DNA from 2 places in the Pseudomonas sp. C2.3V genome. Region 2 is predicted to be linked to the other one. Evidence: riboswitches for the same ligand, from Rfam matches in the RefSeq annotation. Region 2 holds a riboswitch; the other holds the start of a gene.
What was found. A riboswitch is a leader RNA that binds a small molecule or an ion and turns the genes downstream of it on or off. The one in region 2 is predicted to bind cobalamin.
Positions count from the first base shown of each region.

Region 1: linked by a shared signal. The riboswitch ahead of cobO (cob(I)yrinic acid a,c-diamide adenosyltransferase) and the one ahead of AC4LF3_RS08625 (CbtB domain-containing protein) in region 2 are both predicted to bind cobalamin.

Region 1 covers NZ_JBZUBN010000001.1:2,459,590-2,475,691, forward strand. Annotated here, with positions in the region: gene AC4LF3_RS11645 (cobyric acid synthase) at 1-512, opposite strand, end outside; gene cobD (threonine-phosphate decarboxylase CobD) at 509-1,498, opposite strand; gene cbiB (adenosylcobinamide-phosphate synthase CbiB) at 1,491-2,399, opposite strand; gene bluB (5,6-dimethylbenzimidazole synthase) at 2,396-3,061, opposite strand; gene AC4LF3_RS11665 (cobyrinic acid a,c-diamide synthase CobB) at 3,058-4,359, opposite strand; gene cobO (cob(I)yrinic acid a,c-diamide adenosyltransferase) at 4,356-4,997, opposite strand; cobalamin riboswitch at 5,115-5,311, opposite strand; gene AC4LF3_RS11675 (YggL 50S ribosome-binding family protein) at 5,527-5,892, shown strand; gene AC4LF3_RS11680 (restriction endonuclease) at 5,947-6,918, opposite strand; gene AC4LF3_RS11685 (metallophosphoesterase family protein) at 7,379-8,245, shown strand; gene AC4LF3_RS11690 (xanthine dehydrogenase family protein molybdopterin-binding subunit) at 8,252-10,495, opposite strand; gene AC4LF3_RS11695 ((2Fe-2S)-binding protein) at 10,492-10,974, opposite strand; gene AC4LF3_RS11700 (c-type cytochrome) at 10,971-12,173, opposite strand; gene AC4LF3_RS11705 (hypothetical protein) at 12,488-12,994, shown strand; gene AC4LF3_RS11710 (hypothetical protein) at 13,035-13,355, opposite strand; gene AC4LF3_RS11715 (C40 family peptidase) at 13,426-13,974, opposite strand; gene AC4LF3_RS11720 (C40 family peptidase) at 14,047-14,664, opposite strand; gene AC4LF3_RS11725 (NAD-dependent protein deacylase) at 14,762-15,523, opposite strand; gene AC4LF3_RS11730 (DNA-3-methyladenine glycosylase I) at 15,523-16,102, opposite strand, start outside.
Region 2 covers NZ_JBZUBN010000001.1:1,833,961-1,850,062, forward strand. Annotated here, with positions in the region: gene cbiE (precorrin-6y C5,15-methyltransferase (decarboxylating) subunit CbiE) at 1-505, opposite strand, end outside; gene AC4LF3_RS08610 (precorrin-8X methylmutase) at 502-1,143, opposite strand; gene AC4LF3_RS08615 (sirohydrochlorin chelatase) at 1,148-2,176, opposite strand; gene AC4LF3_RS08620 (CbtA family protein) at 2,176-2,862, opposite strand; gene AC4LF3_RS08625 (CbtB domain-containing protein) at 2,872-3,057, opposite strand; cobalamin riboswitch at 3,154-3,369, opposite strand; cobalamin riboswitch at 3,428-3,617, shown strand; gene cobW (cobalamin biosynthesis protein CobW) at 3,741-4,793, shown strand; gene cobN (cobaltochelatase subunit CobN) at 4,798-8,547, shown strand; gene AC4LF3_RS08640 (magnesium chelatase ATPase subunit I) at 8,590-9,600, shown strand; gene AC4LF3_RS08645 (VWA domain-containing protein) at 9,582-10,286, shown strand; gene AC4LF3_RS08650 (DEAD/DEAH box helicase) at 10,360-11,679, shown strand; gene AC4LF3_RS08655 (sensor domain-containing phosphodiesterase) at 11,722-13,545, opposite strand; gene egtD (L-histidine N(alpha)-methyltransferase) at 13,760-14,719, opposite strand; gene egtB (ergothioneine biosynthesis protein EgtB) at 14,722-16,005, opposite strand.

The DNA.
Region 1 (16,102 bases), 630 kb from region 2:
AAGACACCGCCCCGGTCGATATCGGCGATCAGGATAACCGGGCAGTCCACGCGCTCGGCAAACCCCATGTTGGCAATATCGCCTTCACGCAGGTTGATTTCTGCGGGCGAGCCTGCTCCTTCCACCATGATCACCTCGTATCGGCCGGCCAGACGCGCATGGGATTCCAGCACCGCCTCGCGAGCGATACGCTTGTAGCCGTGATAGGTCTTGGCATCCATCGTAGCCACTGCACGACCATGAATAATGACCTGTGCGCCGATGTCCGTATTGGGTTTGAGCAACACGGGATTCATATCTGTATGCGGCGCGATTCCACAGGCTTGGGCCTGTACAGCCTGGGCGCGCCCTATCTCACCATGGTCTGCCGTGACGGCACTGTTGAGAGCCATGTTTTGTGGTTTGAACGGTACGACAGCCACTCCCTGGCGTTTGAGCCAGCGGCACAAACCGGCGACCAAGGTGCTCTTGCCGGCATCGGAGGTGGTGCCCTGCACCATCACGGTTGTCATAAGGAATCCTTGTATGCCTGCAAAGCCAGGGTGAGTCGCGTCCACCCGGCTTCATCACAGGGAAGACCAAAGCGGATGCCCGCTATTGAAGGGAAAAACCGCGTGAGAATGGCTCGGCTGGCCAGGAACTCATGAAGCGCCTCAGCATCGGGTCGAGACAACCATTGAAACAGACCGCACCCGCCATCAGGGACCAGCTCGTGAGCGGTCAATACATCAGCCAGGCGCTGCCCTGCCGTCGCAAGCCTCTTGCGCTGCCGGTCATGACCACGCTTATCGAGCAGAATTTCACGTGCCACGGCCCGAGCTGGACCACTGACTGTCCAAGGGCCCAAAACATCGTCCAGTCGTTCCAGCAAGTTCGCTTCAGCCAGCACAAAGCCCAGGCGGACGCCTGCAAGACCGAAGAATTTCCCGAAGGACCGCAGTACGATCAATCCTGGCCGATCCGTCCATGAAGCCAGACTGTAAGCGGGAGAGAGATCCATGAACGCCTCATCCACGACTAGCCAACCACCCCGGTCGGTCAGCTTGGCATGCCAGCGGAGCAGCCGCTCAGGCTCGATAAGCTGTCCGGTAGGATTGTTCGGGTTGACCAGCACCAAGACGTCAAGCGTGCTTAGCGCTGCCTCTACATCGTCGAGTGACAGGGGTACAACATAATGCCCTGCTCGCCCCCAGGCCTGCTCGTGTTCGGCGTAACAGGGTGCCAGTACGCCTATTCGCCCCTCAGGACGAAGTGTGGGAAGAGCCTGGATGGCCGCCTGCGAGCCGGCAGCAGGCAGCACCCGTGGAGCCCTGTAGTAACAAGCAGCAGCCTCCTCCAGGCCGTCGTTTGTCTCGGGCAGACGCGCCCAGGCTGATAACGGTATGTGGGGTATTGGCCAGGGCATAGGCGCAAGCCCTGTCGACAGGTCCAGCCAATCCTCCAACGCGATACCATAACGCTGCGCAGCCTTGCGCAGACGTCCGCCATGCTCAAGCACTGATCACGCCTCCCAGCACGATAACTGCCACCCAGAGCATGACGCCCCGACGGACGAGCAGCAGTGCCATATCGATACTGTGCGCTGTGGGTGCAGGCCCCAATCCCAGAACAGGCCGATCATGTAGCTCGCCGTGATAGCGCGCTGGACCACCCAGTGTCACGCCCAGCGCACCGGCGCCCGCCGCCATGACCGGACCGGCATTGGGACTGTCCCAACGAGGCGCCTGTGTTCGCCAGCAATGCAGAGCGGAGCCAAAGTTACCCAACAGTGCATACGTCAATGCCACCAGACGCGCCGGCACGTAGTTGAGCCCATCATCTATGCGTGCAGCCGCCCAGCCAAAGCGTTCGAAGCGGGTATTGCGATAGCCCCACATGGCATCCAGCGTATTGGCCAAGCGGTATAGAACAACACCCGGGGCGCCTAACAGGACAAACCAGAAGAGAGCCGCAAAAACAGCGTCGCTTCCGTTTTCCAGTACGGATTCCGTACCTGCCCGCGCGACAGCCTCTTCATCCAGCTCACGGGTTTCCCGGCTGACCACATAGCCAACACGCCGCCGCGCCTCCTCCAGGTTATTACGCCGTAGCGCCAGCGCGATGGGCTTGGCATGCTCGCCCAAGCTTTTAAGGCCAAGCGCGAAGTACAGCGCCAGCGCCTCAACCAGCCAGCCTACGTAGGGAATCTGATCGAGTAGCGCTACCAAGACGACCCACGGTAGTACAGCCATGCACCAGGCCGTCAGCCCGTGACTGCGCCAGCCGCCACCGCCTGGATTGAAACGGCGCTCCAGCGCGTTTGCCCACCGACCAAATCCCACCAGAGGATGCCAACGTCGAGGCTCGCCCAGTATCGTATCCAGCAGCACACCTAAAAAGGTGGTCAGGGCCAGAATCATGTCTTTTCAGTCTCCTTGACAGAACCCCAGCGGTTTTCAAACACGAGCTCATCCAACGGGCGAGCCGTTCGCCAACCCTCCTCGACCAGCATGGGCTGATTGTAGAAGGCCTCGACAGGCCCAAGACACAGGATGGCCAGCGGCTTGCTGCCTTCAGGCATCCCCAGCAGTTCAGCCACCGCAGTCGGGTCGAACAGCGAAACCCACCCCATCCCAAGCCCCTCCGCCCGGGCGGACAACCATAGATTCTGGATCGCACAAGACAGCGATGCCACGTCCATTTCAGGCAGCGTACGGCGTCCGAAGATATGGGCTTCTCGCCCCTCCATGAGGGCAGCCACCAGCAGCTCGGCACACTCTTTTATGCCTTCCACCTTGAGCCGCATGAACTCATCGCTACGCTCACCCAGCGCCTCTGCCGTGCAGACACGCTCGGACTCGACCAGCCGGTAAAGCTCGGCACGCAGCTCCTGATCAGTAATGCGCATGAAGCGCCATGGCTGCATGAGGCCTACGCTTGGCGCTTGATGAGCAGCGCTCAACAGCCGCCGCAGCTGATCCTCCGGTACATGGCCGCCACTGAAATGACGCATGTCACGTCGTTCGGCGATAGCACGATAGACGCCGGCCTGCTCGGCGGAAGGAAAGGCGTGAGGATTCATGGTGCTAGCAGGGCAGCCGCCGTTTCGGGGGCGGATGGCATGTAGAAGTGAATGTAGCTGGCAGTCAGGCGGCCCTGTTGGAACACCGACTCCGCCGTGGCCTTGCCATTGGGACAGATACCACGCAACGTTGGAGCCAATGGCGATTCCAAGGATGAGTGATGATACGTATGGCCACGCAAGGTGCCGCTCTCGAAGGCAACGCTTTGCAGCGCCAGTGCAGTAAGACGTGGCTGCAAGGTGGCTTCTCCTTCAAGAAGTCCAACCATCTCGCCCTGCTCGCCTGTCTTGTCAGCCAGGCGCTCCAGCAGATAGAGCATCCCCCCGCATTCGGCCAGAATGGGCTTGCCTGCGGCATGATGCGCCCGAATAGCAGACTGCATGACGGTATTTCCAGACAGCTGTTGAATATGTAATTCAGGATAACCGCCCGGCAAGTAGAGACTGTCTACTTCCGGTAACTGCTGGTCCTGCAACACTGAAAAATGCCGAATCTCAGCGCCCATGGCGCGTAGAAGATCAAGGTTCGCCTGATACAGAAACGACAGTGCCGCGTCGCGTGCCACCCCGATGCGTACATCTGCCAGCAGCGGTTCGACGCTCTTCTTCATAGGGGCCTGAAACAGCACAGGCTCCGGTAGTGAGGTATCGGCACTGGCAGCAATGGCATCGGCCGCAGCGTCCAGACGTGCATCCAGATCCGACAACTCGTCAGCCTGGATCAGCCCAAGATGCCGGCTCGGCAACTCGATACCCGAGTTGCGCGGCAAGGCACCAAACCAGCGCATACCGCTTGGCAAACTGGCCTTGAGCAGCTCGGTCTGCCGGGCGCTGGAGCCACGATTGGCCAGTACGCCAGCAAAGGGCAGATCCGCCTGATAATGTGCAAGACCGTAGGCTAATGCCCCAAAGGTCTGCGCCATGCCGGTCGCCTCAATAATACCCAGTACCGGCACATTGAAGCGACGTGCCAGGTCCGCACTAGACGGCGTGCCGTCAAATAGCCCCATGACGCCTTCGATAAGGATCAGATCAGCTTCGCCTGCCGCTTCCCATAGCAGCCGGCGACTTTCTTCTTCCCCTACCATCCACAAGTCAAGCTGGTACACCGGCGCACCGCTCGCACGGGCCAGGATCATGGGATCGAGAAAGTCCGGGCCGCACTTGAATACACGGACCTTGCGGCCCTGTCTTGTATGCAGACGTGCCAGGGCTGCCGTTACACTGGTCTTGCCCTGGCCGGAGGCCGGCGCAGCAACCAGGAGCGCCGGACACCGACGATGATCATGCAGGTTCAAAATTCGATTCCTTTCTGGGCGCGAATGCCGCTCTGGAAGGCATGCTTGACCAAGCCCATTTCACTGACGGTATCAGCCGCGTCGATCAGCGCCTGCGGTGCACCGCGCCCCGTTACGACAACGTGTTGGGAGACCGGACGCGCCTCGATATCCGCCAGCACGTCTTCAACCTTCAGGTAGCCATGCTTGAATGCGATATTCAGTTCATCAAGCACTACGAGTGCTATTTCAGGATCACTTAATAATGCCTTGGCCACAGCCCAGGCACTGGCAGCGTTTTCGATGTCCCGTTGACGATCCTGGGTCTCCCACGTGAATCCCTGGCCCATCACATGGTAACGGACCTCCTCGGGGAACCGCTGGAAGAACATCTGCTCACCGGTACTGACGCGTCCCTTGATGAACTGTACGACGCCCACTTTCAGTCCATGCCCCAAGGCTCGGGCCACCATGCCAAAGGCAGAGCTGCTCTTGCCCTTGCCGATACCGGTGTGTACCAGCAGCAAGCCTCGCTCATTCTGTGCATTGGCGATCCGCTCGTCCATGACAGCTTTCTTACGGACCATTCGCTCACGGTGGCGCTCATTGCGCGCATCATCGACGGGTAACGAGGTGGGGGTTTCTGGGGTATCGCTCATGACGCTCTCCTTCAGGCAAGGGCTGAGGCGAACGGAAAGATCTGCTCCGCAAGGATACAGATGAGGCAACGACGCACAACGCCATTAGCCCTGTGCGACGATCAATGCCCTCCGCATTGCCGTGTAACGCCTGAGGCCGGTCTCCGGGCTCGTGAGCGGAAAACTCCTCCGCCGCGCCTTCCCAGACAGCTGTCCAGTGGCCTGTGCGACGTTCAACTCACCTACCGTTGCGGGGGCAGCGCCGGCTTGCTACCGGCTTCCCTGTTTCACCTCGTCGACCCATGTCACGAGGCACCTCAAGCAGACGCGCAGGTTACGGGCAAGCCCTGGGAGCGTCAACGAAAGTCATGGCAAATGGGGATAAATCTTTGCGCAGAAAATCCACCGGCGCGACAGATTCATTTCGCTTTGTCGTCACCGCGCTATCATATTTGATAGCCATGCTGGCTGAAGCTGGTGATAATGCGCCGCTTTCCATCCAGTCAAACCCTTTGGCTGGCCATGAAGTTATCGAGCTACAGGTCTCCCTATGTCCGAATCCACTGCCAACGATCCCCGTCTTAGCCGCATGAAGCGCCGTATCCGCAAGAAGCTCTACCTGGGCGAATTCCAGGAACTGGCATTCGAGCTCAAGGCTGATTTCAAGGAATCGCTTGAAGACGAAGCGCTAGAAGCGCTGCTGAGCGATTTCGTCGATTTCGTCGAGTCCCGTAACCTGGACTACATGGGTGGCTTCGGCGAAACCTGGATCGAAGGCACTATCATGGCAAACAAGCGCTACGGCTCGCCCACTGAGGAAGACCGTCAGGCCCTGACCGATTGGCTCAAGGCACGCAAGGAAGTGGCAAGCGCTTCTGCCAGCGAACTCTACGATGCCTGGCACTTTGAAGAGTAACAGGTCATCGTGAAAAGCCCCGGCCAGTGCCGGGGCTTTTTATTTCTGCTGCGTTCAGGAGGCTGGCCAGTAGATCCGCGTCAAGGGAATCAGAGATTTCAGCTCCAGATCCAGAGACTCGTAATGCACCAGAAGCATGTCGACTAACTGATCCATGTCCATCAGAGCCACCAATTGACCGGCGCGCTCGGCCTCATAGATGGCCTCCTGGCTGAAGCCGCATGTACTGACAAAAATACCCTTGTCGTCAGCCTTCAGACAGTTCAGAAGCTCTCGTAAAGTCTCACCGCCTACGACACCTTGACGATGCTGAACCTGGACCTTTACATGAGGGGGATGCAGACCCAGGCCATCCAGGGAAGCCTCGATAGCCAGGCTGCCGTTGGACGCAGGAGGCTGTTTGGTGATAAATCCCATGGCGCGTACCAGACCGGATACCAGCTGGATGATCTGCGCCTCGGAAAGACGATCGAGCCGATCAGCAATCAGTTCGCGAGCCTGTGCTTCCATATCCTGTCGAGCACTCAGGATAGTGTCGGCCTCCTGCTCGCCCGGCTGAAAATCACCACGGCTGAGTGAGTCGAGCTGCTGCCAGATTTCCTGGCGCAACTGACAGCCCTGCACCGCATTCAATGCATTGCGCGCCTTGACGCTGAGCTGCGCACGGGGAATCTGTGCATACCACCTGACTTGTCTCAGGTTGGGCCACTCCTCGCATTCATGCGGATCATAGCTGTACCCACCTGTAACATGTCCCAGCCAGTACTGACGCGTCCTGTGGTCATACACGACTAAGGCATCGCCTACCCTGATGTCGTGGGTCAGCGTCTTGAGCGCCGACGCCCACGTATCCAACATTGACTCACTATGCTGGGTCGTATACTCGGAAAGCTTGATCTTGATTGCCTTTTCATCCGGATAAGCCCGCAGATCGCCCAGCTTGGGCCAACCCAGCGCAATTATCCCACGGCGCAACGCCTCGTTAAGCGCGCGCCCTTCTACCTCAATCTTCCACGCTTGATTCATAGCGATGCGCTTCCATTAACCTGCAGATACCTCCTGTTTGAAGGTACCCGCACATTCTGGTGAGAAATCAGTAATCAGGTTTGTAACCAGACCAAAATCCGGGAAGCGATGACGTCTAAAACGCCCGTGATATATTACAAATCGTGAGCCATGAAGTACTGCTAATCGTTGATAGCGACAAGCGGCGGCAGCAGATTACTGCTCAATGATGAGAAACTGTCTGCAAGTTTTTGGATAAAAACATCACATATTTTTCCTTAACCTATGCGAAGGGACATCGGTGTCGTTTTTCATCGATAATGCCGTTTGAACGTTTGAACGAATAACGGCTAACTCAAGACGCCCATGCAAGTGGAATCGCCTAACCACTTACAGCCTCTTAACCGTTAAATCAGGCCAGACAATCGAATTCTCGCCGCCCATTAGCGTCGTAACTTCACACTGACAGCATGCATTTCCCATGACAACGATTCTGCAAATCTCCGATACTCACTTCGGTACCGAACAACAACCCGTACTTGATGCGCTGGAAGATCACGTACGTGAACATGGCGCCGACTTGCTGATTCTTTCAGGAGATATCACACAGCGAGCCCGTGACAAGCAGTTCGAAGCCGGGCTGGCTTACGTGCAGCGTCTTGAGAAATATGGCATTCCAGCTACCCTGGTAATACCAGGCAACCACGACATTCCGCTTTATAACCTCTTTGCCCGCTTCATGACGCCCTATGCCAACTACCAGCGTCATTTTGGAAGCGACCTTGAGCCTACCTATGAAGATGAACATCTTCTGGTCATTGGGTTGAACACTACGCACCCCAAGCGGCGCAAGGACGGAGCGGTTACATCCGAGCAGATTCAACGCGTCGTCGACCGCTTGAACAAGACCTCAAAGGAAAAGCTGCGCATCGTTGTAGCACATCAACCCTTTGGCGCCATGGTTCTGAGTGACTTGAGCAATCTGCAGGGCGGCGCAGGAGATGCGCTTACCGCCTGGGCTGACGCCGGCCTAGACTTGGTAATGGGTGGCCATATCCACCTCCCTTATGTTCTTCCCCTAAGCGGCCAGTACCCTGAGCTTTCCCGAGAGATATGGATTGTGCAGGCAGGCACGACGCTCTCCTCTCGCGTACGTGGCAGTGCACCCAACTCCTTCAATCGACTGATCGTAGGCAACGGCGAAACCAAATGCGTCGAGGTAGAGCGCTGGGACTTCATCGACAAGCGCTTTACAGTTGCCGAGCGCTTCAACCTGACCTGGAAGGCAGAAGAGCAGGCACTGGAGACGGATCGCCATGAGGTCCTGGTGCCCGGCGGTCAGCAGTAAGAAGGCTTATGCGTGCATGGCATTGGTCAGGCGCGCTCTTGTCAGAGGTACCTGCCGCAGCCGTAACCCTGTCGCATCGAATACCGCATTGGCAATAGCGGCAGGCACTGCAGCAGACGTTGCTTCACCTGCCCCAACAGAAGGCTGGTCCGGCTGATCGAGCAAGACGATGTCAATCTCTGGTACTTCATGAAAGGCCAGCACGGGATAGGCTCCCCACTCAAGACTGGTCACACCGGTAGGGTTGAACGTCACTTCCTGCTTGAGTGTACGGGCGACCGCCTGAATCACATTCCCCTCAATCTGATTCCTAACACCGTCCGGGTTGATGATGAGCCCGCAATCATGGGCAACCGTCACGCGTCTGACCCTTACTCCGGCTGAGCTGACATCCACATCGGCGACTACGGCCACATAGGCATTTTCATTCTCGTATTGAACGTAACTGATCCCGCGGCCCTGGACGGATTGGCCTTTCCATCGATCAGGACCCTGCTGTCGAGGCGTCCAGCGAGCCTGCCGGGTGGCCGCTTCAAGCACGGCACGGCCGCGAGGATCCTGCAGATAACGCAGTCGAAACGACAAGGGATCAACCGACACGGCCCAAGCCAGCTCATCCATGAAGGATTCATTGGCAAAGGTGTTTGCTACCGCTCCCAAACCACGCAGTGCAGAGGGCCGTAGCGGCGAACTCAAGGGGTCGATCCAGTGCGTTTCAACCCGACAGTTCACCAGGGTGTAATTGGTGGGGGCGTTACGGTCTCCCCCCGCGTTGGGCCCCTGGATGGCCAGTCCCCGAGAGAGTTGCCCAGCCAACAGGGAAGCAGCTCCCGCCTTGGCGCTGGGCCGGGTGACATGAGTAGGCGTCCAGTTCTGGAAGTGCCACGCCACAAGGTCACCGGATTCGTTCATCCCTCCTTGCAGCTGCATCAGCATAGCCGGACCCTTGGGGTTCCAACCATGCTCGTCAGCCCTGGACCACTGCACACGTACCGGACGACCACAGTGCCTGGACAGCAGCGCAGCATCACCCGCGACATCGTCTGCCCCATTATGTCCATAGCATCCTGAAGCTTGGCTATAAATGACATGCACGGCGTGTTCGTCCATGCCTAGCAGATTGGCCAAAGCCGACCGTAACGGATAAATGCCTTGAGTACCCGACCAAATGGTTGCCGCGCCAGCTCGTACATCGGCAATAGCGCACGAAGGGCCAATCGAGTCGTGGTTTTGAAAAGGCCAGCGGTACTCAGCCGAAATAACCTGGGCGGCTTGTCCCATATGCTCGATGACATCTCCCTGCTCGACCAGCACCTCAGGCTCGCCGGCCACATGGCGTAAGCGGCCGTACAAATCGCCAGGGTTCGGCAACGTGGAGGTATAGCTCCACGTCACTTTGAGCGCACGGGCAGCCTGCATGGCCACCCATTCCTGTTCTGCAACCACACCCACGAAGTTGCCTTCATAGACCAGTTGCGCGCCTGCCGGTAGTTCACTGGCATCAAGGTGCTCGACTTTTAATCCATCCAGACGGCTGGCACCCGTTATCGGAGGACGAATCACCCGCCCATGCACCATACCCGGGACAGTTAGGTCATGAACGTAACGAAACTGACCGAAGACTTTGGCAGGAATATCTACCCGCGGTATGGATTGACCAACGACTCGATAGCTTTCGACTGCTCGAACACTAGCAGTCTTATCTACAGAACGTTCAAAGGCACCCTGCGTCAGCAGGTCGGAATAACGAACATAACGACCTGTTGGATCGCCTCGGTAGACCACACACCCATCCACCGTATCGAGCACCGACGTATCGAGCCCCAGGCGACGTGCACCCTCATTAAAAAGATAATGCCGGGCTGAAGCGGCAGCCTGACGCAATTGGGCACCACCCACCTGAATCGTCTTGCTCCCTGCTGTGATGCCCTGGTTGGGCGTCAACTGTGTATCACCCTGAATCAAACGAGTAGATTCGAACGAGACGCACAATTCATCCGCCACGATCTGGCGCAATGCGGTCTCAACCCCGGTTCCCAGCTCCACCTTGCCGCTATAGATAATGACGCGGCCATCCTGGCGAATAGCCAACCAGGCGTCGAGCTGTCTGGCGTCCAGGTTTTTCTTCACCTGCTCGGCCGAAAGGTCAGGCGTCAATAGCTCGGCAGCCCGAACACCGTCAAAGCTGAACCCTACCACCAGAGCGGATAGCCCTTGGAGAAAACAACGGCGCGACACCAGAAAAGTCATAAGCGCTCCTCGCCCTGGCGCATGAGGCCTGCGGCACGCTGGATTGCTTTGACGATGCGCGTATGTGTTCCACATCCACACAGATTACCGGCAAGCGCCCGTTTGACCTGCTCGTCGGTTGGCGAGGTGTTTTGAGAGAGCAATGCCTGTGCACTCATCAACATGCCTGGAATGCAATACCCACATTGCGCGGCCTGCTCATCGATGAACGCCTGCTGCAGAGGGTGTGGTCGGTCTGGCGTACCCAGGCCTTCAACGGTCACAATAGCCTGGCTTGCCAGTGAGCCGACCGGCACGCAGCAGGAGCGTACAGGGCGACCGTCTGCCAGAACCGTGCAAGCCCCGCACTCACTAAGACCGCATCCGAATTTAGGGCTTATGATGCCCAACTCGTTGCGCAGCACATACAACAATGGCACCTGCGGATCGACATCGACCTCGTAAGCCGCGCCATTGACATTCAATTGATGGATTGTCATTGCCCGGCTCCTGCTTCTCGTTGACGGGCTACGTCCTGAGCCGAAAACACATGGGTATGGCCACCGAACCGGTGGCCGATATAAGTGGCCAGACTTGCAATCTGATCATCATTCAAGAGTGCGCGGTAGGCAGGCATAAAAGCCTCATCCTGCATCCCCTTTCGCTCAATCCCTTCAAGCATGACACGAATGAGGTTTGTTCCATCCGGGTCGCGCACGGCCGAGTAATTCGGAAAGGAATGCGGATAAGGTCCTCCCAGCCCTTGTCCATCGGGATGATGACAGCTCTCGCATAGCGACACGAATAACGCTTCGGCGTCTGTATTGCCCTGCGTTTCCGGCTTCACGCTTATTTCGGCATGCGTCGGTACGGTGCCCGGCTTTGCAGGCACGCTACGCAAATACGCCACCATGGCCCGCAGGTCTTCGTCCGTCAAAAACCGCAGGCTACCGCTGACAACCTGTGCCATGGGTCCGCCCGCTACCGCCTCCCCACGCTGATGACCATTTCGCAAGTAATTCATCAGCTTTTCGTCACTCCAGTCACCGATACCACGAGGGTCAGACGTGATATTCCAGGCCGTCCATCCCTGCTGGCGCGCACCGGCATAGTGTAGAGAGCGATCCAACCCCTGACTCCAGGTACGGGGCGTATGGCACTCCCCACAATGCCCTAGCGCCTCACTCAGATAAGCGCCACGGTTGATCTGTTCGTTCGAAGAAACCTCGTTGAAACGGCCTTCACGGAAATTGAGTAGCTTCCAGCCCTTGATGATCCAACGCTGATCGAAAGGAAAACGCAGCTCATTGGTAGGCGGCGTATAGACAACGCTTGGCCGGGACCTTAGGTACGCAAGGATGGACAGAACGTCGTTACGGGATAATTGGGTGTAAGCCGTATAGGGAAACGCCGGGTACAGATGTGCGCCATCAGGCCGTATGCCTTTATGCATGGCATTGAGAAACTGGTCGTCGCTCCAGGCACCGATACCAGTCGTGTTTTCAGGCGTGATGTTAGTAGAGTAAAGCGCACCGAAGGGAGTGATAAAGGCTACGCCACCGGCGAAGGGCAAGCCGTCCTTACGGGTATGGCAGCTCTGACAGTTTCCCAACTGCGTCAGGTATTCGCCCCGTTTCGCATCAATGCTTGCGCCCTCTCCCGCCCAGACAGGGCCATTGAGCGTGGCGAGCAACAACAAAGGCAGGGCTTTACACAAAGCCCGCCCTAAAGGTGGGCCTAACCCCATCGGCTATCGTCCTATTCTTCTATTTTTCACCTGCCCCGATGCAATGGGACGACAGCTGCGATTCGACTCGCCAAGATAAAGGCCACAAGCGGTGTGTGCAAGCCAAATGGACCAAAACGGATTCAGCAAGCCTGGCGGTCATTATCAAAACCTCAGACTTGTCACCTGCCCAAAATTTACGTACTGCTTACACAAGCCAAACACTTCTTGCAGTTCAACTGGGTAGGATGCCTTTCCATGATTGCGCATACAACATGGGAGCACATATGCATCTTTTTTCTCTCAGCAAAACAGTTGTTGGCCTCGCAGCTATAGGCATAGCCAGTCTTGCTACGGCAGAGCCGCTTCACGGGCCTGGTCCCGGGTCAGACTGGCGTGCTCCACACAATGCCGGTCCGGCCTTCAACCCAGGCCCCCGACATGGGCACGGGCTACCAGACTTTGCGCGGGAGGTCTGGATAGGCAGTGCACTCTACTTTTTGGCTGCAGGTACTTACTATGTATGGAATGCCGATCAACAGCGCTATATCGTTGTAACACCACCTGTTCCTACAACAGTCAGTACACAAAGTTATGACGTCATCGCCTACCCGGCTCGCGGCCAGACGCCCGATCAGCAGGCTCGGGATCGATATGAATGCCATAGCTGGGCAGTCACTCAAAGTGGCTTTGATCCAGCCACCGCAACGGCAGCACCGCCAAGCGCAACTACGGATTATTATCGTCGCGCATTGACAGCCTGTCTGGCTGGACGTGGTTATAGCGTCAATTAAAAGAAGGGAAACAAACTATTCTAGCTAACCCGCCCAAGCGTTACCGTTTGGGTACAAAGCCGTCCGGCTTTCGTGACAGCCACTCCACGAATGCTCGTATCCGCTCATCCTCCATGAGGCGCTCACGGCTGTTGTAGGTGAGTGCTAACGCTTTCTCGTCAAACGTGGCATGAATGTGGTTATGGCATGGACGACATACCCACAGCGTTGCCGTAATACGCTCTATACGATCAAAGCGCTTTTGCACGTAGGGCTTGTCATGCAGAGACTTAGGAATCAGATGATGCCGAGTGAGCGGAGCCTTTCGTCCGCAAAGTTCGCAGGCGTCAGGCTGAGGCGGCAGTCGAATCGCGTCTGGCATGAAAGGGAAGGAAAATGTGTGTTTCCATCAGATTCAACCGATCCACCTAGAGTTCAAAGCGCCTCTGGTATCAGAGGCGCCCGCCAGCGGCACTGCTGGCCAGGTTAGGTGTAACCAGTACACGTTTGGCATCCAGATAGGACTTCTGCCAGTAACGGGTACTAAGGCTGTCTAGTCTTACCGTTCCGCCAGTACTGGGCGCGTGTACGAAGCGCCCTTCACCCACATAGATTCCCGCATGACTGACCTGCTTGCCTCCAGCCGTTGCAAAGAAGACCAGGTCACCGGGCTGCAAGGCCGATTGAGAGATAGAAGGCGCGTTGAGAGTGATCATTTCCCGCGTGGAGCGCGGCAAGCGAATCCCCATGACGTCGCGGTATACGAAATTGATCAGGCCACTGCAATCAAAACCGCTGTCGGGCGTGTTCCCTCCGTAACGGTAAGGCGTCCCAACCAGCCCTATTGCGCGAAACAGAACGTCATCGGCGGCCTGTGAATGGGTATCAAGCTGAACCCTGGAAACAGGCGTTGGCGCAGGAGGAGAAGGCGGCGGAGTGCCAGCACAGGCGGCCAGCAGAATGGTCAGAGCAGTCAGTGCGATACGAGCCAAAGCAGGCATAGGACAATCCATTCACTCTTGCATTCCACCTTGATCGCGCAGCGTTGAACGCGCTACGCGATCAAAGCCTTGTTAGCGCAATATGCGCTTTCCTTCGAGGAAGCTGACCTTCCAGTAATGGTCTTCAAGACTGTCTACACGAACACCGCCACTGCGATGGCTCGAGGAATGAATGAACTTCCCCTCGCCCATGTAAATGGCTGCATGACTGACACGACCGCGGCCGTTGTGATTGAACAGCAGAATGTCGCCTGGCTGCAGGTCGTTCTTGCTGACAACAGGTACATCAAGATTGATGATCTGGCGGGTTGAGCGTGGCAACTGGATACCGGCTTCCTCACGGAAGACATAATTGACGAAGCCACTGCAGTCAAAACCCTTGAGCGAGCTTCCGCCAGTGCGATAAGGCGTACCGACAAGCTCTTCGGCGCGGGTCAGGATGCTATCGGCCAGAGTCGGCATCGGCTGCGTGGAGCCAACCTCATGCTCCCAGCTCAAAGGCTGACGGGAGGCATGACCACCCCCACGGGTAGCTTTGCTGGAAAGCCAATGAATTGGCTGAGCCGATTGCTTGCTTTCAACAGCGGCCGATTGTTCCCGGGTCGGCTTTGAAAGCTGTGCCTGTTCAGGCTTTTGTTGTTGTGGAGCGTTGGCGCAAGCCGCCAACAAAGCAATAAAACTTAGGGGCACGAGGGGTGCTAAGCGAGTCCGTAGCATGGGCACGACCGTGTCGAAATTCAAAAGTTGCGACACTTTGCCGTTTACCCAACGAACAGGCAAGAATTTTTTAATCGGACATGTGACTTAAAATAATCGATAAAACGTCTACGGCCCTTTTTTGGAGCCTGACTGTCACCGATGCACTCAAATCAGTCATGGTTGGATTGATCTCGGCAACAAAACCCCCGTTGTTGAGGGTCTGCAAGGCTGGCTCGATGACATACGGGAAACTGGCGGTAGTGCCTATGAGGAGCACAACGTCATAACCGGTAGCATTCTGCTGCATCAGAGTAGATACCGCTCTGGCAGGTAAGGCCTCCTCAAACAGCACGACGGGCGGTCGTAAAACACCCCCGCAACGGTCACACCGTGGCGGCAGGGAATGACCAATTTTATCAGCAACAGGGATATTGCCTGCCTCGCAGGCCGAGCAAAACAGTGGCCCCATCTCACCATGGATCTCTATGACTCTGTCCATGGGCGACCCGGCTCGCCGGTGAAAACCATCGATATTCTGGGTCAGCACCCAACACTCAGACTTGCGCCGCTGTAACTCGGCTATGGCCTCGTGACCTGCATTGGGTTGAGCGCTAAGACAAGCCCTGCCCAACTCCGCCAGATACTTCCAGCAGACATCCGGACGGTGTCGAAACATCGTACCGGAGAGCGCAGCCTCGATAGGAATACCCTCTTCGGTTTTTCCGTTATACAGCCCATTGAGACCACGATAGGTAGGCAGACCAGAGTCTGCCGAAAGCCCAGCACCTGTTATCACAAGAATCCGCTGAGCGCTTTCAAGCGCCTGGGCCACCTGCCGTATCGTGTCCATCAATGATTTACCGTATGCGCGAGCATGACCGAAAGCTGACACAACGGCCGCTTGCTTTCCGCCTGCCATTGATTGAAGGCGGCCTGCATGGCAGCCCGATCACGCTGACTGGTCGGCTCCTTGTCGATAACGTTTTGAGCCTTGAGCGCAGCCACAACGTCCTGCGTGGCAACGAAAGTGTCCTTGCCCGCCATTCTCAAAAAACGCGGTGCCGAAAGCCCTCCCATCTGGCTACCTCGCCGAGATAAAAGCTGCCAGAGTCCCACAATATCCTCTGAGGGCCAATTCGCCAGAAATTGGCCAAAGTCACCCTGTTCCCGTTGGATATCCAGGATGAACTGCGCATTACGGGGAACGCTTTTCAGCTTCCCCAGATGCCGGATTAGACGCGTGTCCTGCATGAGCCGCTCCAGCCATTCGCCGCCCATCAGGACGACCTTTTCTGGATCAAAGCCAAAGAAAACCTCTTCGAACGCAGGCCACTTGGCGTCTACCAGGCTGTGCTTGAGACCCGCACGAAATATTCGCCGCGTCATCAAGGACAAATAGCGGTCAGCAGTCACTTGGGCGAGCGCTTCG
Region 2 (16,102 bases):
CCAGCTCGTCTGCGATCGCGGCAGGATGGCTGTGGGCATCGGTGAGCGTTGCAAACCAGCGGTTGACCTTCAGGGCGGCGCGCAGACTGGAAAGGGGACGACCATGCAGGCTGACCACTTCAGCCTCTTGCCAGGGTTGGCCGATCCGGGCAAAGGCGGCCTGGATACTGGACACTGCCGGATAAAAGCGAAGCTTTTCAGCGGTGAGGTGCTTGCGCAGATGTCCGCCAAGGCCATAAAAAAGCGGGTCGCCAGAGGCAAGCAGGACGATGCGCTGGCCGGAGTGCTCTGCCAGAAGCGACCAGAGCGCTGAAAACGGGTTAGGGAAATGGGCTCGGCGAGGAACATTGAGGCCTTGCTGCTCAAGCGCTTCGAAATGACGCGGTGCACCAATAACCAGTTCAGCCGAGTCCAGTGCCTGCCGCGCTTCGGCCGAAAGGGCTTCGCCTGCGAGCCCAAGGCCGATGACCTCCAGCGTAGGGCCATTCCAGGTTCGTTCGCTCACCAGCGTATCCCTTGCTGCACACGTGCCAGTGCATTGAGCGTAGCGGCGGCCAACGCGCTGCCGCCCCGTCGGCCACTGAGTGCTATCCACTCGATGCCGAGTGCTTGCCCATGAGCCATGAGCGCATCCTTGGATTCTGCTGCACCAATGAATCCAACCGGCATCCCGATGACAAGGGCGGGCCTGGGGCCACCCGATTCCAAGTGCTCAAGCAGTCTGAACAGGGCTGTCGGGGCGTTGCCAATGACTACAATGCTGCCGGGCAGATAGGGCTCCCACAGCGACAGCGCCACCATGCTGCGCGTTTCACCCGTTGCTTTTGCCAGTGCCGGGACGCGCTCGTCATTCAGAAAGCATAAGGGACGTTCACCGAACAGGCGTCGGGTCAGGCCGTGCCTGACCATTTCGACATCACAGAGGATAGAGGCCTGCGCCTCCACGGCGGCAAGACCGGCTTCCATGGCATGTGGGCTGAAGTGCAGCGCTTCCACAATCTCCGGTTCGCCACAGGTGTGTACCAGGCGCATGGCAATCTGCGCCTGGTCAGGGTCAAAGCGGCTGAGGTCGGTCAATGTCCTGATCTGTTCAAAGGACTGACGCTCGATGGCCTCCGGGTCGCGCTGATAATCGAAGGGCATGCAATCAATCCGCCGGGGTCAGTTTCTGAACACCTTTGAGCGGCGCTGCCTGGGCAGGTGACAGAGCATGATCATGACTGTGGCCATGTTCATGATCATGGTGGTGATGACCATGATGGTGATGATGGTGGTGGTCATGATCGGCATCGGTGCCAATACCGCGCACATGGTGGTGGTGTCCGAACTGGGGAGCACCGACACGGTCTTCGAAGCCGATGATCTGCTCGCGGTAATGGCAAAGCTGGCAGTTCATGTTGCCAGTGCCTTCCTCGGTTTCATGGAGTTTGTCCACCAACGCCTCGATGACCAAGGGATGGTCGTTGAGATAACCGGCCTTGACAACCCGTACCTCGGGATGCGCCTCGGCATAGGCATCTACGTCTGCATAGATGCGATCGATCAGGCGTCCTGTGAAAAGGAAGTAGGGGAATACGATGACATTGCGGTAGCCCAGGCGATGCACGACAGGCAGCGCGTCGGCTACCAGCGGCTTGGTTACGCCGGAATAGCAGGTCTCGGCCCAGGCGAAGCCCATGCCTTCCCACAGGAAGCGCGTGATCTTGGTGATGTTGGAGTTGGCGTCAGCATCGGACGCGCCTCGCCCGACAACGACCAGAAGGGTTTCATCGCGACGGTAATCATCGCCAAACTGCGCTTCGGCCGCCTCGATACGATCGCGTGCAGCGCGCATCATCTTGGCGTTGACGCCCAGTTCCACTCCGTAGGTGATCTTGACTTCCGGGTTCGCGGCCATGAACTCGTTGAGTTCGCTGGGAATATCATTCTTGGCATGGCCGGCGGCCATCAGCATGCCAGGAATGGCGGTAATGTTACGAGCACCTTCTGCGATCAGCTTGTTAAGGCCTTCAGCAATGGTCGGGCGGGCGAATTCGAGAAAGCCTGTGGTGCACAGACGATCTGGAAAGCGGCTCTTGAGGTGTTCGGCGAGGCGGAAGAACTCTTCGACGCCCGGCCTGCTGCGAGTGCCATGCCCCACGACGAGAATGGCGGGTGCGCTGTTACTTAAAGTCATCAGGTGTTCTCAGCTGTATCACGGGTGTAGAACCAGGCGCTCAGCCAGCCCAGCACAATCCAGAAAACGGTATTGGAAACAAGTGCTGCCAACTGGAAATGTTGCTGCAGGGATTCAGGGGCCAGGCTTGCCTGTTCGGCAGGTTGTGGTGCGCCAATTATATGGGGCAGCGCCAAAAGGGCCAATGCGGCCAGACGCAACACCCTATGGCGGGTGAAAAATAGCAGGGCCAGGGCGCAGGCTGTGGCAGCCGCGGTGCCGATCCACCAGCCTTGCCGTGCGGTCAGTTCAGCCGCTGCGGTGCCGGGCAGTTCCGGTGGCAGCCCCAGGGAGGGCGCAAGACAAAAGGTCAGATAGCCGGTAGCGCCCCAAAGCAAGCCATGCCAGGCGTGGCGCGGGGCTCGTAGCGTAAACAGGCCTGCCAATATCAGGCTGAATCCAACCGCAACGACCAGGTTGCCGCCGAGTGTCGAAAGCGTTCGTTGCCAGCCGTCTTCAGGCGCCCAGGCCTCGTCGTCATGGTGGTGAGCAGGCGTGTCAGCGGCATGCGCGTGCGCTTCACCCGCTACCTCATAGGTTTCGGCTTCCAGGATAAGCGGCGTGATCCAAAGACCCTGCAGCACGCTCAGGAGCAGTGCCGCCAGTAGTCCGGCAAAGCTGGCTGTAAAGGCAATCCGTTTGTACATGTCACAGCCTCAATGGCAGGGGAAGCCTTCACTATGACGGGTGTCATGAGCGCCATTATGAAGGGCGTCGATGTGTGAGAAGCCGGCTAGAAAGACCAGGCCTGCTCCCAACACGCACGCCAGGGCGGCGGCAGTCAGGCGTTGAGTCAGGGTGCCGGATGCCGTAGGCACATGAGACAGGGATTGGCTATTCATGGATTCCCTCCTAGGAGTGTGGCGAGGATGAGGGAACGCACGAAGGCGCGGTCGCTTGCGCGCCACGCCATTCAGCTGCGCCCGCCCACCGCAGGTTGCTCAATCGTCAATCAGGCCGGTCTCCGGACTTGTGAAGGGGGTGGAGCAAGGGGCTCCAACGCCTGCAAGATCGGCCTTCCCATGCTCTACAGCCGAGCACAGTGGATATCGATCTACACTCACGTACCGTTGCGGGGGCAGTGCCGGACTTGAACCGGCTTCCCGTTTCACCGCCACGAACCGCGTGGCGACACCTGAAATCAGGCGCAAGCAGACCACGAACACGGGCGAAGCGTCAACTTCATCGATTGACACTCCAGAGTGTCGCTCGTAGCCTTTGCGCCTTCAGGGTGCTTTGGCACATGACCAAAGCTAAGAGGGAATGCGGTGCGAGACCGCAGCTGCCCCCGCAACTGTAAACGGTTGTTTAATCGATGCTTTTCAGGAAGCCACTGCTCTTGGGCGGGAAGGCGAGAAGCGTTGCCGTGAGCCAGGAGACCTGCCTTGAACACATTTCAGAATGCGGCTGCACGTGTGAGCCGTATTCTTTCCGACAACCGGGCGGGGTGATCCGGTGTGGCGTCTGGACTGCGTATGAGCGCGTCTTCGTCATGCCTGCCTGTCCCTTTTTCATAAGGCAGCTCATGAAAACCTTGGCCAAGATTCCTGTCACAATCATTACCGGCTTTCTCGGCGCCGGCAAAACCACATTGCTGCGCCATATTCTGGAAAATGCCCAAGGGCGGCGCATCGCCGTCATTGTGAATGAATTCGGTGAGCTGGGTATCGACGGTGAAATCCTGAAGCAGTGCAGCATCGGATGTACCGAAGAAGAAGCCGCAGGCCGGGTATTCGAGCTGGCTAACGGCTGTCTGTGCTGTACCGTGCAGGAAGAGTTCTTTCCGGTGATGCGCGACCTGGTGGCCCGACGTGCCGATATCGACCACATCCTGATCGAGACGTCTGGCCTGGCGCTGCCCAAGCCGCTCGTACAAGCCTTCCAGTGGCCGGAAATCCGTAATGCATGCACCGTGGATGCCGTTGTCACCGTGGTGGATAGCCCGGCGGTTGCCCTGGGTACGTTTGCGGCCTATCCCGAAAAAGTCGATGCCCAGCGTCAGCTGGACCCCAACCTGGATCACGAGTCCCCACTGCATGAGCTGTTCGAGGATCAACTGGCAAGCGCCGATCTGGTCATCCTGAACAAGGTCGACCAGATGCCGCAAATGGCCCTGGCGGCCGTGCGTAGCCAGATCGAGAGCGAATTGCCAGCGTCCGTGAAAATCATCGAAGCGAGCAATGGGCAGCTGCCGTTGTCTGTCCTGCTGGGGCTGAATGCCGAGGCCGAGCTGCATATCGACGCGCGAAAGACGCATCACGACCATGAGCCTCATGAGGAGCATGATCATGACGAATTCGACTCGTTTGCGGTCGATCTGCCAGAGGTAGAGGAAAGTGTCTTGCTGGACGCATTGACCGGGCTGGTGCAGCGCCACGGCATCCTGCGTATCAAGGGCTTCGTCGCCATCAAGGCCAAGCCGATGCGCCTGCTGGTGCAAGGGGTAGGTACCCGCTTCGACAAGCACTTCGATCGTGCCTGGAAGGCGGATGAGGTTCGGCAGACACGTCTGGTCGTGATTGGCCAGGATCTGGATCAGGCTGCCATCAGCGCTGAACTCCGCAGCGTACTGGCTTAATACGATGCATCTCCTCAGGACTCAGCCCGGCGGCTTTACTCCCGACGACGGAATCGCTCATCTTGCACAGACCCCGGGCGACCTGGTGATCCTGTGCAGTGCCGATTCTCATCTAGCGCTGCTGGCCGAAGCGGCGCGCGGGCTGCCTGAGGACTTTCCAAGCCTGCGCCTGGCCAACCCCATGCAGCTGATGAATCACGCCTCGGTTGATCTGTATGTCGATGAGGTGCTTCAGCATGCCAAGGTCATCATTGTCTCGTTGCTGGGCGGGGCGGCGTACTGGCGCTACGGTGTAGATCAATTGGCCCAGCTGGCCGCACAAGGTGCCAGGCTGATTCTTGTACCCGGAGATGACAAACCCGATCCTGAGCTAATGGCGTTGGGTAACTCTTCCGTTGAGGATGCCGAGCGGATCTGGCAGTACCTGCGACAGGGCGGCATGGATAATGCCCGCATGCTGTATCGCTTCATCGGCCAGCGATGGTTTGGACGTGAGACGATGTGGGTCGAGCCTCAGCCGCTACCGCGTGTTGCGGTGTATGCGCCAGAGCGTGATAAAGATAAGGCGCTGGGCTCGTGGCAGCAGCGTTGGCAGGAGGATGGGCCGGTAGCAGCCCTGTTGTTCTACCGCAGTCATCTACAAGCGGCCAATACAGGGTTCATCGATACGTTCTGCGAAGCATTGATAGCTCAAGGGATTAATCCGTTACCTGTTGCCGTAGCCAGTCTCAAGGAGCCGGAGTGCCTTGCTGAGGTCGAGGCACTGCTGGAGGCGACAGAGACCGAGCTGATCATCAATACGACAGGTTTTGCCCAGTCCAACCCGGATTCCCCTCATCTCCGCCCGTTTCGTCGCGATGTGCCGGTACTGCAGGCTATTTGTGCCCAGGATAACGAACCGGGATGGCGGGAGAACGCCCAAGGGCTTGGTCCACGCGACCTGGCGATGCACATTGCCTTACCGGAACTGGATGGGCGGATCATCACGCGCCCCGTCAGTTTTAAGGGCCTGGCCTGGCGAGATGAGCGCAGCCAGAGCGATGTGGTGTGTTATCAGCCCGTTCATGAGCGAATGGCGTTTGTGGCTGAACTGGCTCGGCGCTGGATCATGTTGGCTCGATTGCCAAATAGTGAAAAGCGTACCGCCTTGATCCTGGCCAATTACCCGACCCGGGACGGCCGGATTGGTAATGGTGTAGGGCTGGATACGCCTGCCGCTGCACTCAATATTCTCAAAGCGCTGGAGACCGAAGGATATCCGGTCGAAGGCCTGCCCGAGAGCGGAACGGCCTTGGTCCATTCCCTATTGGGCGGCGTGACGAATGATCTGGGAAACCTGGATTTACGGCCGTGCCATCAAAGCCTGGGGATGGAGGACTACCTGCGCTTTTTCGCCGAATTGCCGCAGGTGAACCAGGACGCGGTGCGGGAACGCTGGGGCGATCCCGAGCAGGACCCCATGTTTCGCTGCGGCCGCATGATGGTTGCCGGGCTGCGGTTCGGACTGACGTTTGTAGGTATCCAGCCGGCGCGGGGCTATCACCTTGATCCCAGTGCGGTTTACCACGATCCGGACCTTGTACCGCCGCATGGGTATCTGGCGTTCTATTTTTGGCTGAGGCACGTCTATCGCGCCCATGTGCTGGTGCATGTCGGCAAGCATGGCAACCTTGAGTGGCTTCCAGGGAAGGGTGTTGGTCTGTCTGAAACCTGTTGGCCGGATGCCGTGCTTGGCCCGACGCCCAACATTTATCCTTTCATTGTCAATGATCCGGGCGAAGGGGCGCAGGCCAAGCGTCGTACCCAGGCGGTTATCATCGATCATCTGATGCCTCCGCTGACGCGCGCCGAGAGCTATGGACCTTTGCGCGATCTTGAGCGGCTTGCCGATGAGTTCTATGAAGCGCAACTGCTTGATCCGCGTCGCGCCCGCGAGCTGCAAGGCGATATCGCACAGCTGTTACGCCGCTCCAGCCTGGACCAGGAGCTGAAACTCTCGGATACCGAAGCGCCCGAAGACTGGTTACCCAAGGTAGACGCCTACCTGTGCGAGCTGAAGGAATCGCAAATCCGCGACGGGCTCCATATCTTTGGTGAGTCTCCTCAGGAGCGCCTGCGGCTTGATACCTTGCTGGCGTTGGTTCGTATTCCCCGCGGTAACGGGCAGGGCGGTAATGCCAGCCTGCTTCAGGCATTGGCTAAAGACCTGAGCCTGAATATTGATCCCCTTGATGCTGCGTTGGGAGAGCCCTGGCCTGGGCCGTACCCTGAAGCGTTACGGGCAGTCAGTACGGAGCCTTGGCGTATCGCCGGTGACACGCGTGAGCGCCTGGAATTACTGGCCGGTCGACTGATTGAGCAGGCACTGGGCGGTGAGTTGAATGAGGCGCAGTGGCCTTATGCGGGGCTGGTGCTGGCCCAGCTCAAAAGCCATATAGCACCGCTTCTTGACGCCTGCGGTCCGGCGGAAATCGCAGGAATCATCAGTGCATTGGCAGGACGGTTTGTCCCGGCAGGCGCCAGCGGAGCACCCAGTCGAGGCCGTCTGGATGTGTTGCCTACGGGCCGCAACTTCTATTCGGTAGACGTTCGTAATCTGCCAACCCAAACGGCATGGCGAATCGGTTGGCAATCAGCCAATCTCTTGCTGGAGCGTCATTTGCAGGATTATGGCGATTACCTGCGGCAGTTGGGGCTGTCCGTTTGGGGAACCGCTACCATGCGAACAGGTGGCGACGATATCGCCCAGGCCATGGCATTGCTGGGCGTGCGCCCCGTCTGGCAAGCGGGTAGCCAGCGTGTCAGTGATTTCGAGATCCTGCCTTTGACAATCCTGGACCGGCCGCGTGTAGACGTCACGTTGCGGGTTTCGGGTTTTTTCCGTGATGCCTTCGCCAACCTGATTAGGCTATTTGATGCTGCGGTGCAGGCGGTGGCAGCGCTGGACGAGCCGGACGATATGAATCCATTGGCCGCCCGGGTCCGTGATGAGCAGCGTGTCCTCGAAGCGAAGGGGTTGGCGACTGACGAGGCGCGGCGCCAAGCTGGCTGGCGGGTATTTGGTTCCAAGCCCGGCGCCTATGGGGCGGGTCTGCAAGGCCCGATCGATGAGCGTCAGTGGCAATCTCGCGATGATCTGGCGGAGGTATACCTTAATTGGGGCGGCTACGCCTATGGCGCAGATGACCCAGGCACGCCTGCACGGGAGCGCTTCGTCGAGCGGCTCGGCCATTTACAGGCTGTCTTGCATAACCAGGATAACCGTGAGCACGATCTGCTGGATTCGGACGACTACTATCAATTCCAGGGTGGCATGCTGGCCGCCGCAGAGACATTGCAGGGCGAGGCAGTAGCGTCTTATCACGGCGACCACAGTCAGCCGGAGTCGCCTCGTATCCGTACACTCAAGGAAGAGCTCAACCGCGTCATTCGTTCCCGGGCTGCTAATCCCAAATGGATCGATGGCGTGAAGCGGCATGGATATAAAGGTGCTTTTGAGCTGGCGGCCACGGTGGATTATCTGTTTGCCTTCGATGCCACGACAGCATTGATCGATGACCATCAGTATGCACTGTTGGCCGATGCCTATGTACTCGATCCGGCTACCCGTGAATTCATTCAGCAACACAACCCTGATGCCTTGCGAGAAATGACAGAGCGATTGCTGGAGGCCCAGCAGCGCGGGCTCTGGCAAGAGCCTGGGCATTATCGGGAAGCGCTGGAAAACGTTCTGATGGACAGCGAGGAAAGCTAAGTAGATGTTTCCTCATAATACCAGCCCATTAATGAGCCCTCTATGACTGATACTCCGCAATTTCCTTTGGCTGCCATTGTAGGAGCTGACTCCTTGAAGTTGGCGCTTTGCCTCAATGCCATTGATCCGGGTATCGGTGGGGTATTGATCGAAGGCCCGCGCGGTATGGCGAAGTCCACCCTGGCACGCGGCGTGGCCGCCCTGATGCCGGGTGGTTCATTCGTGACCTTGCCATTGGGGGCCAGCGAAGAGCGTATTACCGGCACACTCGACCTGAACGCCGCCCTGGGTGAAAAGCGCGCTGCATTTTCACCTGGCGTGTTGGCCAAGGCGGATGGCGGAGTGTTGTATGTGGATGAGGTCAATCTGCTGCCGGATCATCTGGTTGACCTGTTGTTGGACGTAGCCGCCAGTGGTGTAAACACCGTGGAGCGCGACGGGATTTCCCATCGGCATCCGGCGCGCTTTGTACTGATTGGCACCATGAACCCCGAGGAGGGGGAGTTACGCCCCCAATTACTGGATCGGTTTGGTTTCAATGTGGCGCTGAATGCCCATCCTGCGCCAGCAGAGCGAGCCGAAATCATGCGTCGTCGGCTGGCGTTCGACCTTGATCCGCCCGGCTTTATTGCCAGTTGGGCCGGAAGCCAGGCGGACCTTGTCAAGCGCTGCCAGGCTGCACGTAGCCGGTTGGCAGGGGTCGCACTGGATGATCTGTCGCTGTCGCGTATTGCCGAGCGCTGTTTTGCAGCGGCAGTGGATGGCATGCGTGCGGACCTGGTATGGCTAAGGGCAGCACGCGCCCATGCGGCTTGGCGCGGTAACGAAAAGATTACTGAAGATGATATCGATGCGGTGGAAGAGTTCGCGTTGCGTCATCGCCGACGACAGCAACCCCCTTCGGAGTTACCGCCACCGCCATCTTCTGATCGTCCCGTCTCCGAACCCTCTTCAAGCCATTCGAAGAGTGAAGGGCAATGGGGTGAGCTACCGCCTCAGGCGACGGCGATTGGAGAAAAGCGCTCAGGTGAGGGTTGGCCAAAAAAGCGCTGAGCATTCGCCCGCGTGTAACCCAAGTGGCGGATGCTCGACCTTTACCGGGGAAGGCCAGTAGCGGTCGGCACGGTGCTTCTCGCACAGGTGAGGCAGGGGCAGTTGCCTGGGTACCCACCTTACTGAGGGGGCTTCCTCGACGTGAGGCTGACCTGATACGCCAGCCTCGCTCTCAGTCGCCACGAGAGCATTGGTTGTTCATTGTCGATGCCTCGGCGTCCATGCGACGTCATGGCGCCCTGGTTCAAGCCAAGGGCGTATTGCTGGGTTTTCTCGAGCAGGCTTACCGCGCGCGGGCAAGCGTAGCGGTGCTAGGGGCAACAGGTGTACAGCCGCACTGGCTTGCCCAGGCTCGTCGAGCCAGTCAACAGGTTCCGGGTTGGCTTGCAGACCTGGGTGCAGGGGGCGGTACTCCCTTGCTTGAATCCCTGAAGCACGCACATGAGTGGCTAAAGCAACACCAACGTCGTCTCGGCAATGAGCCGGTAAGTATCGTTGTGATGACCGATGGCCGTGTACGCGCCTGGACCTCATTGCCTCGTCTTGATGCGTCTGTCCTTGTCATCGATACCGAGCGTGCTCCGGTTCGCGTTGGACGTGCGCGTCAGCTGGCAGCTGATCTACAAGCCGTCTACTGCCACGTCGATGAGCTACCCATTGGGAAGCTGAAACATCCGCTGCGCTAAATAAGGCAGCGATTTTGTTGCGTAACCGGTAGGCTATACAGCAGAACTACGATTTTCTTTGAGGTATGCGTCCTTGTTTTCCGATTTCGACCTGCACGAGCGTCTGCTCAAGGCACTGGACACGCTGAAATTCAAAAAGCCCACGCCGGTTCAGGAGGCCGCCATCGGCCCGGCACTGGATGGGCGAGACCTGCGTGTGACTGCCCGTACCGGCAGTGGCAAGACGGCTGCCTTTGTCCTGCCGATTTTGCATCGTCTGTTGTCCGAGCCCAAACCCCAAGTGGGTGCTCGGGTGTTGATATTGCTGCCTACCCGCGAGCTGGCCCAGCAGACGCTCAAGGAAGTCGAGCGGTTTGCCCAGTTCACGTTTCTAAAGGCCGGACTCATTACCGGAGGTGAGGGGTTCAAGGAGCAGGCCGCGGCGATGCGCAAGAATCCCGAGATTCTTATCGGAACGCCCGGACGGCTGATCGAGCATCTGAATGGCGGTAGCCTTGAGTTGGACGATGTCGATTTTCTCGTCCTGGACGAAGCCGACCGGATGCTTGACATGGGCTTCTCTGAAGATGTGCTTAAACTGGCCGACGCGTGCACTTCAGAGTCCCGACAAACGTTGCTGTTCTCGGCTACCAGCGGCGGTAGCTCCCTGCGTACTGTCATAGAACATGTCCTGCGTGAGCCGGAAGTGCTCATGCTTGATCGCACCGGGGAACTCAACGAGGCGGTCGCCCAGCAGATCATCACTGCCGATGACGTGGCTCACAAGGAGCGCCTGCTGCAATGGTTGCTGGCCCACGAGACCTATCGCAAGGCCATTGTCTTTACCAATACCCGTGTACAGGCCGACCGCCTGGGAGGCGTGTTGACCGCCAGCAACATCAAGGTTTTCGTTCTGCATGGCGAAAAGGACCAGAAAGACCGCAAGCTGGCGATGGAGCGCTTAAAGCAGGGCGCCGTGTCCGTGCTGGTTGCTACGGATGTAGCGGCCCGTGGCCTGGATGTGGAAGGCATGGATCTGGTCATTAACTTTGATATGCCGCGCAGCGGGGATGAGTATGTCCACCGTATTGGCCGTACCGGACGTGCCGGCGAGGCGGGCATGGCAATTTCGTTGATCTGCCATACCGACTGGAACCTGATGTCCAGCATCGAACGCTACCTGAAACTGCGTTTCGAGCGGCGCGTGGTGCAACCGCTTAAGGGCACCTATCAAGGACCGAAGAAGCTCAAGGCGTCTGGCAAGGCTGCCAGCACCAAGAAGAAAAAGACCGACACCAAGAAGCCAGTGACGAAAGCCAAGACGTCGCCACGGCCCAAGCGCCCCAGCGCTTCCAAGGTGGTCAGCCAGGATGGCATGGCGCCTCTGCGGCGTAAGAAGACGGACGCGGAATAAACGAGTTGGCCCTGTTTTTACAGGGCCAACTTCGTCTCAAGGCTAGTTCGTTGCGTAAGACGAGGAGAAAGGCGAGCCGCCCTGGCCAGAGGTCTGAGACGTTACGGGTCGCCTGAGCCAGTGCTCAAGCTCAAGCGCACCCATGGGTTTGGCAATGTGGTAGCCCTGACCTTCATCGCATCCTAGCGCCAGCACGGTGTCCAGAATCTCGGGTGTTTCCACGCCTTCCGCGGTGACTTCGTATCCCAGGCCGTGTGCCAGTTCCACCATGGTGCGAACGATGAGTGCGTCCTTGTCGTCGCCTGGCAGGCAGCGAATGAAACTCTGATCGATCTTGATGTAATCCGTTGGTATCTGGCGGAGATAGATCAAGTTGTTGTATCCCGTTCCAAAGTCATCGATTGAGATAGAGGCTCCTAGATGCCGAAGCGCATCCAACTGGGTGCGAGCGTTCTCAAAATTGCACATGAGCGAATTTTCCGTCACCTCGAACTCCACGCAGGAGGGCGGTACGCCATGTTTGGCCATTTTTTCCGCTACCCGCTCGGCAAAATCTGGATCCTCCAGGTCGTGGGACGAAATGTTGATCGACACATTGAAACAATGACCGTCTGCCTTCCAGAGCGCATACTGGCTCAAGACGGCATCAATGACCCAGTAACTGATGGAGCGAATCAGGGCCGTTTTTTCAGCCAATGCTATGAATTCGGTAGGCCCAATGGCGCCCAGCTTGGGATGAGCCCAACGCAACAAGGCTTCCACGCAGCGGCAGGTGCCCGACTTGAGGTCCACACGAGGCTGATAAAACAGGGAGAGTTGGCCCTCACTATGCAGAGCAACCGGCAGGCTGCTTAGCAACGCAAAGGCCCGTTGCTGGGCAAGGTCGTGGTCCGAGTCGTAATAACGGCTCCCCATTCGCCGCTCACGGGCGATATCGGCTGTCGAGATCAGTGCCCTCAGCCAGTCGCGGGTATCGCCGGGCTTGAGCTTGAGAATCCCCAGACCGGGACGGGTTTCAATCGGGATGCCGTTGTAGTCGATAAGCCCTGTCATGCCGCGCTCAATGCAATCAAGCACTTCCTTGCCTTGCAGATCGGTCATGCCGTGGACCAGAAATGCAAAGCGGGCCGTACCGATGGAGTACAGCCGTATCCCCGAAGGCATCAGGGAAAGCAGTCGCTCCTTGATGGACTGGAGCAGTCCTTCGTAGTGGTCCTGGCCCAGCGCATTGAGCAGGCCATTGAGATAGAACGGGTCGAACACATCCATGGAGACGGCCAGCAGCTCTTCGGAGCTGCGCAGCATCGATTCGGCATCTTCCAGCAGACGGCTGCGGTTAGGCAGCTGGGTAATAGGGTCTACGTAGCTGAGTGAACGCAGCGTCTCGATGCGCTCCATCAGCATATCGCGCAATTTACTGAGGAGTCGTACCTGGGCACCACTGAGTTCAGACCGTGGGTTGGTATCTATCAGGCATAAGGTGCCTAAGGCCAGACCTTCGTGGGTCCGTAACGGGATGCCGGCATAGAAGCGTATGCCAGGGTTACCGGTTACCAGTGGATTATCCTTGAACCGTGGATCGGTCTGGGCATCACGCACCTGCATGATATTTTCATCCAGGATGGCATGAGAGCAAAACGAGATATCCCGAGGCGTTTCCTGCGCGTCGAGTCCGCGGATAGACTTGAACCATTGTCGATGCTCATCCACCAGCGAAACGATGGCAATAGGCACGTCGAAGAGTTCGGTAGCAATTTCGGCTATGTGGTCAAATGCGGGGTCAGCTGGGCTGTCCAGCAAGTTTGAACTGCGCAAAGCAGCCAAGCGCTCTGTTTCATTAGGCGGAAGGGCAGCGCCATTACTCATAAGCTAAATCCTGCAGACATGTCTGCTAAATAACACACCCATACTTTCGCATGAGCGCTCTACAGCTCATTTCCACTAAACAGTTAGTAATCGCAACGGTTTAGTACAACTATAGGAATAGCTTAGCCTTGGCATCTGCGCCAGAGTGGCGCATCGGCATCATGAGTACCCTAACGGTCAGCCCTTAACGACGCGGCTGACCGCTGCTTGGGCGCTATCGTCCCAGATAGTGCACGCTAAAGAGGGCCGCGGGATCTTTCCATACGGCTATTGGGGAAAAGCCAGCTTCCCGGCTCAAGGTTTCAAATCCTTTCAGACTGTATTTATAAGAGTTTTCGGTGTGCAGCGTTTCGCCCTGACGAAACATGAAGCGCTGGTCTTCGACACGAATCGTCTGGGCGCGGCGGCTGACCAGATGCATTTCAATGCGAGACTGCTGTTCATTGTAAAAGGCGTAGTGGCTGAAGCGCGAAGGATCAAGGTCAGTATCCATCTCGCGACGGATACGCTCCAGCAGATTGAGGTTGAACGCCGCGGTAATACCCTCAGCATCGTTATAGGCCGCCTCCAGACGGGCCTTGCTCTTGACCAGATCCACACCGATCAACAGTCCGCTGCCCGGTGGTAGTAATCGGTGAAGGTTGCGCAGAAAGGCACATGCCTGGGTCGGCGTGAAGTTGCCAATGCTCGAACCGGGAAAAAAGGCCAGCACGGGCGCTTTTCCCAGCGTTTGTGGAAGCTTCATCGGCTGTGTGAAATCCGTGCACAGCGCACTTACGTCCAGCCAGGGATAGTCGGCGGCCAGGCGGTGCGTGCTGGACAAAAGAAAGTCTCGGGAAATGTCCACACCCAGGTAGCTTTGAGGACGCAGGGCTTCCAGCAGGAGCCGAATCTTGCGGCTGGCACCACTGCCCAGTTCCATGAGCGTCATGCCGGAGCCTGCAATAGCAGCGATATCGCCAGCCGCTTCGGTCAGGATGCGCTCTTCAGTACGAGTCGGGTAGTACTCTGGCGTACCGGTAATGGCTTCGAACAGTTCGGAGCCGCGCTGATCATAGAAGTACTTGGGCGGAATGGCCTTGGGTTCGGCTGCCAAACCATTCAGGACATCTTCACGTAGGGAGTCGCTGGCGACGTCCGGTTGTTGATCGTAGAAGCGAACCGCTAGAGCCATGATCAGATCTCCTTGGCAAGGCGAAGGCCGGCGAATTGCCAACGCATGGCTGGGTAGAAGAAGTTACGGTAGGTCGCGCGAATATGATCGGCAGGGGTAGCGCAACAGCCGCCCCGCAAGACCATCTGCCCGGACATGAATTTGCCGTTGTACTCGCCCAGACTGCCATCCAGCGGCTTGAAGCCGGGGTAGGGGCGATAGGCGCTGCCGGTCCATTCCCAAACGTCTCCAAACAGCTGGCAGGGTTGATCGGGCGTGTGAGTCCTACAGGCCACAGGCGAAAGATGGTCCTGCTCGACAAAGTTGCCTGTACGCGAAAGACCGGCGGCGGCCACTTCCCATTCGGCTTCGGTTGGCAGGCGGGCGCCGGCCCAACTGGCGTATGCATCCGCCTCGTAAAAGCTCAGGTGACAGACGGGAGCCTGCTCATCGACAGGTTGCAGGCCGCCCAAGCCCATGGCGTACCAGCGGCCGTCTACGTTCTCCCAGTAGAGGGGTGCTTGCCAGCCGGCCTGCCGCACTTGGCTGAAGCCATCGGACAGCCAGAGATCACTGCGGCTATAGCCCTGATCTTCGATAAAGGCCATGTACTCACCGTTGGTGACCAGGCGATTCGCCAACTGGAACTCATCGACAAAGACGCGGTGGCGTGGTGTCTCGCAATCAAAGGCAAAACCGTCACCGCTATGGCCTATGTGGCGTACGCCAGCCGGATATGAATGCCATGTCAGCGGAGTGGAATCAGCGTGTATGGCTGGCTTGAGATCGTGCCGATATACCGGATGGAGAGGGTTCTGGGCCAGGATATGCTTGATGTCCATGAGCAGCAGCTCCTGATGTTGCTGCTCATGGTGTAGCCCGAGTTCTGTCCGACGGGCGATTTCTTCAGCATGCTGTTCCGGCAGATGGTTTAGCAGTTCGAGCATGGCCTGATCGACCCATTGGCGAAAGCCATAGACCTCTGCAACGGTTGGACGGGAGATCAGCCCGCGCTTGGCTCGTGGGAATGGGGTGCCATGGGTTTCGTAATAGGAGTTGAACAGGTAATCGTAAGCGGGATCCAGCGTCTTGTAGCCCGGCAGGAAGGGCTTGAGAATGAACGCTTCGAAAAACCAGGTCACGTGGGCCAGATGCCATTTGGGCGGACTGACGTCTGGCATGCTTTGAATCAGGTAGTCTTCGGTCTGAAGGGGAGCACAAAGCTTTTCAGTAGCGGATCGAACCTGTGTAAAGCGTTCGATGAGGCAGCCAGGGGTGTCGAGAGCGAAGGCATCCACAGTGTTCATCTCGCGGGCGAGATGGCTCATGACGTTATCTCCAGGTCGTTCCGACAGATGCCGGAGGTGGGCTTCGTAGAACGGACCCGGAGAGAAACTTAAAGTT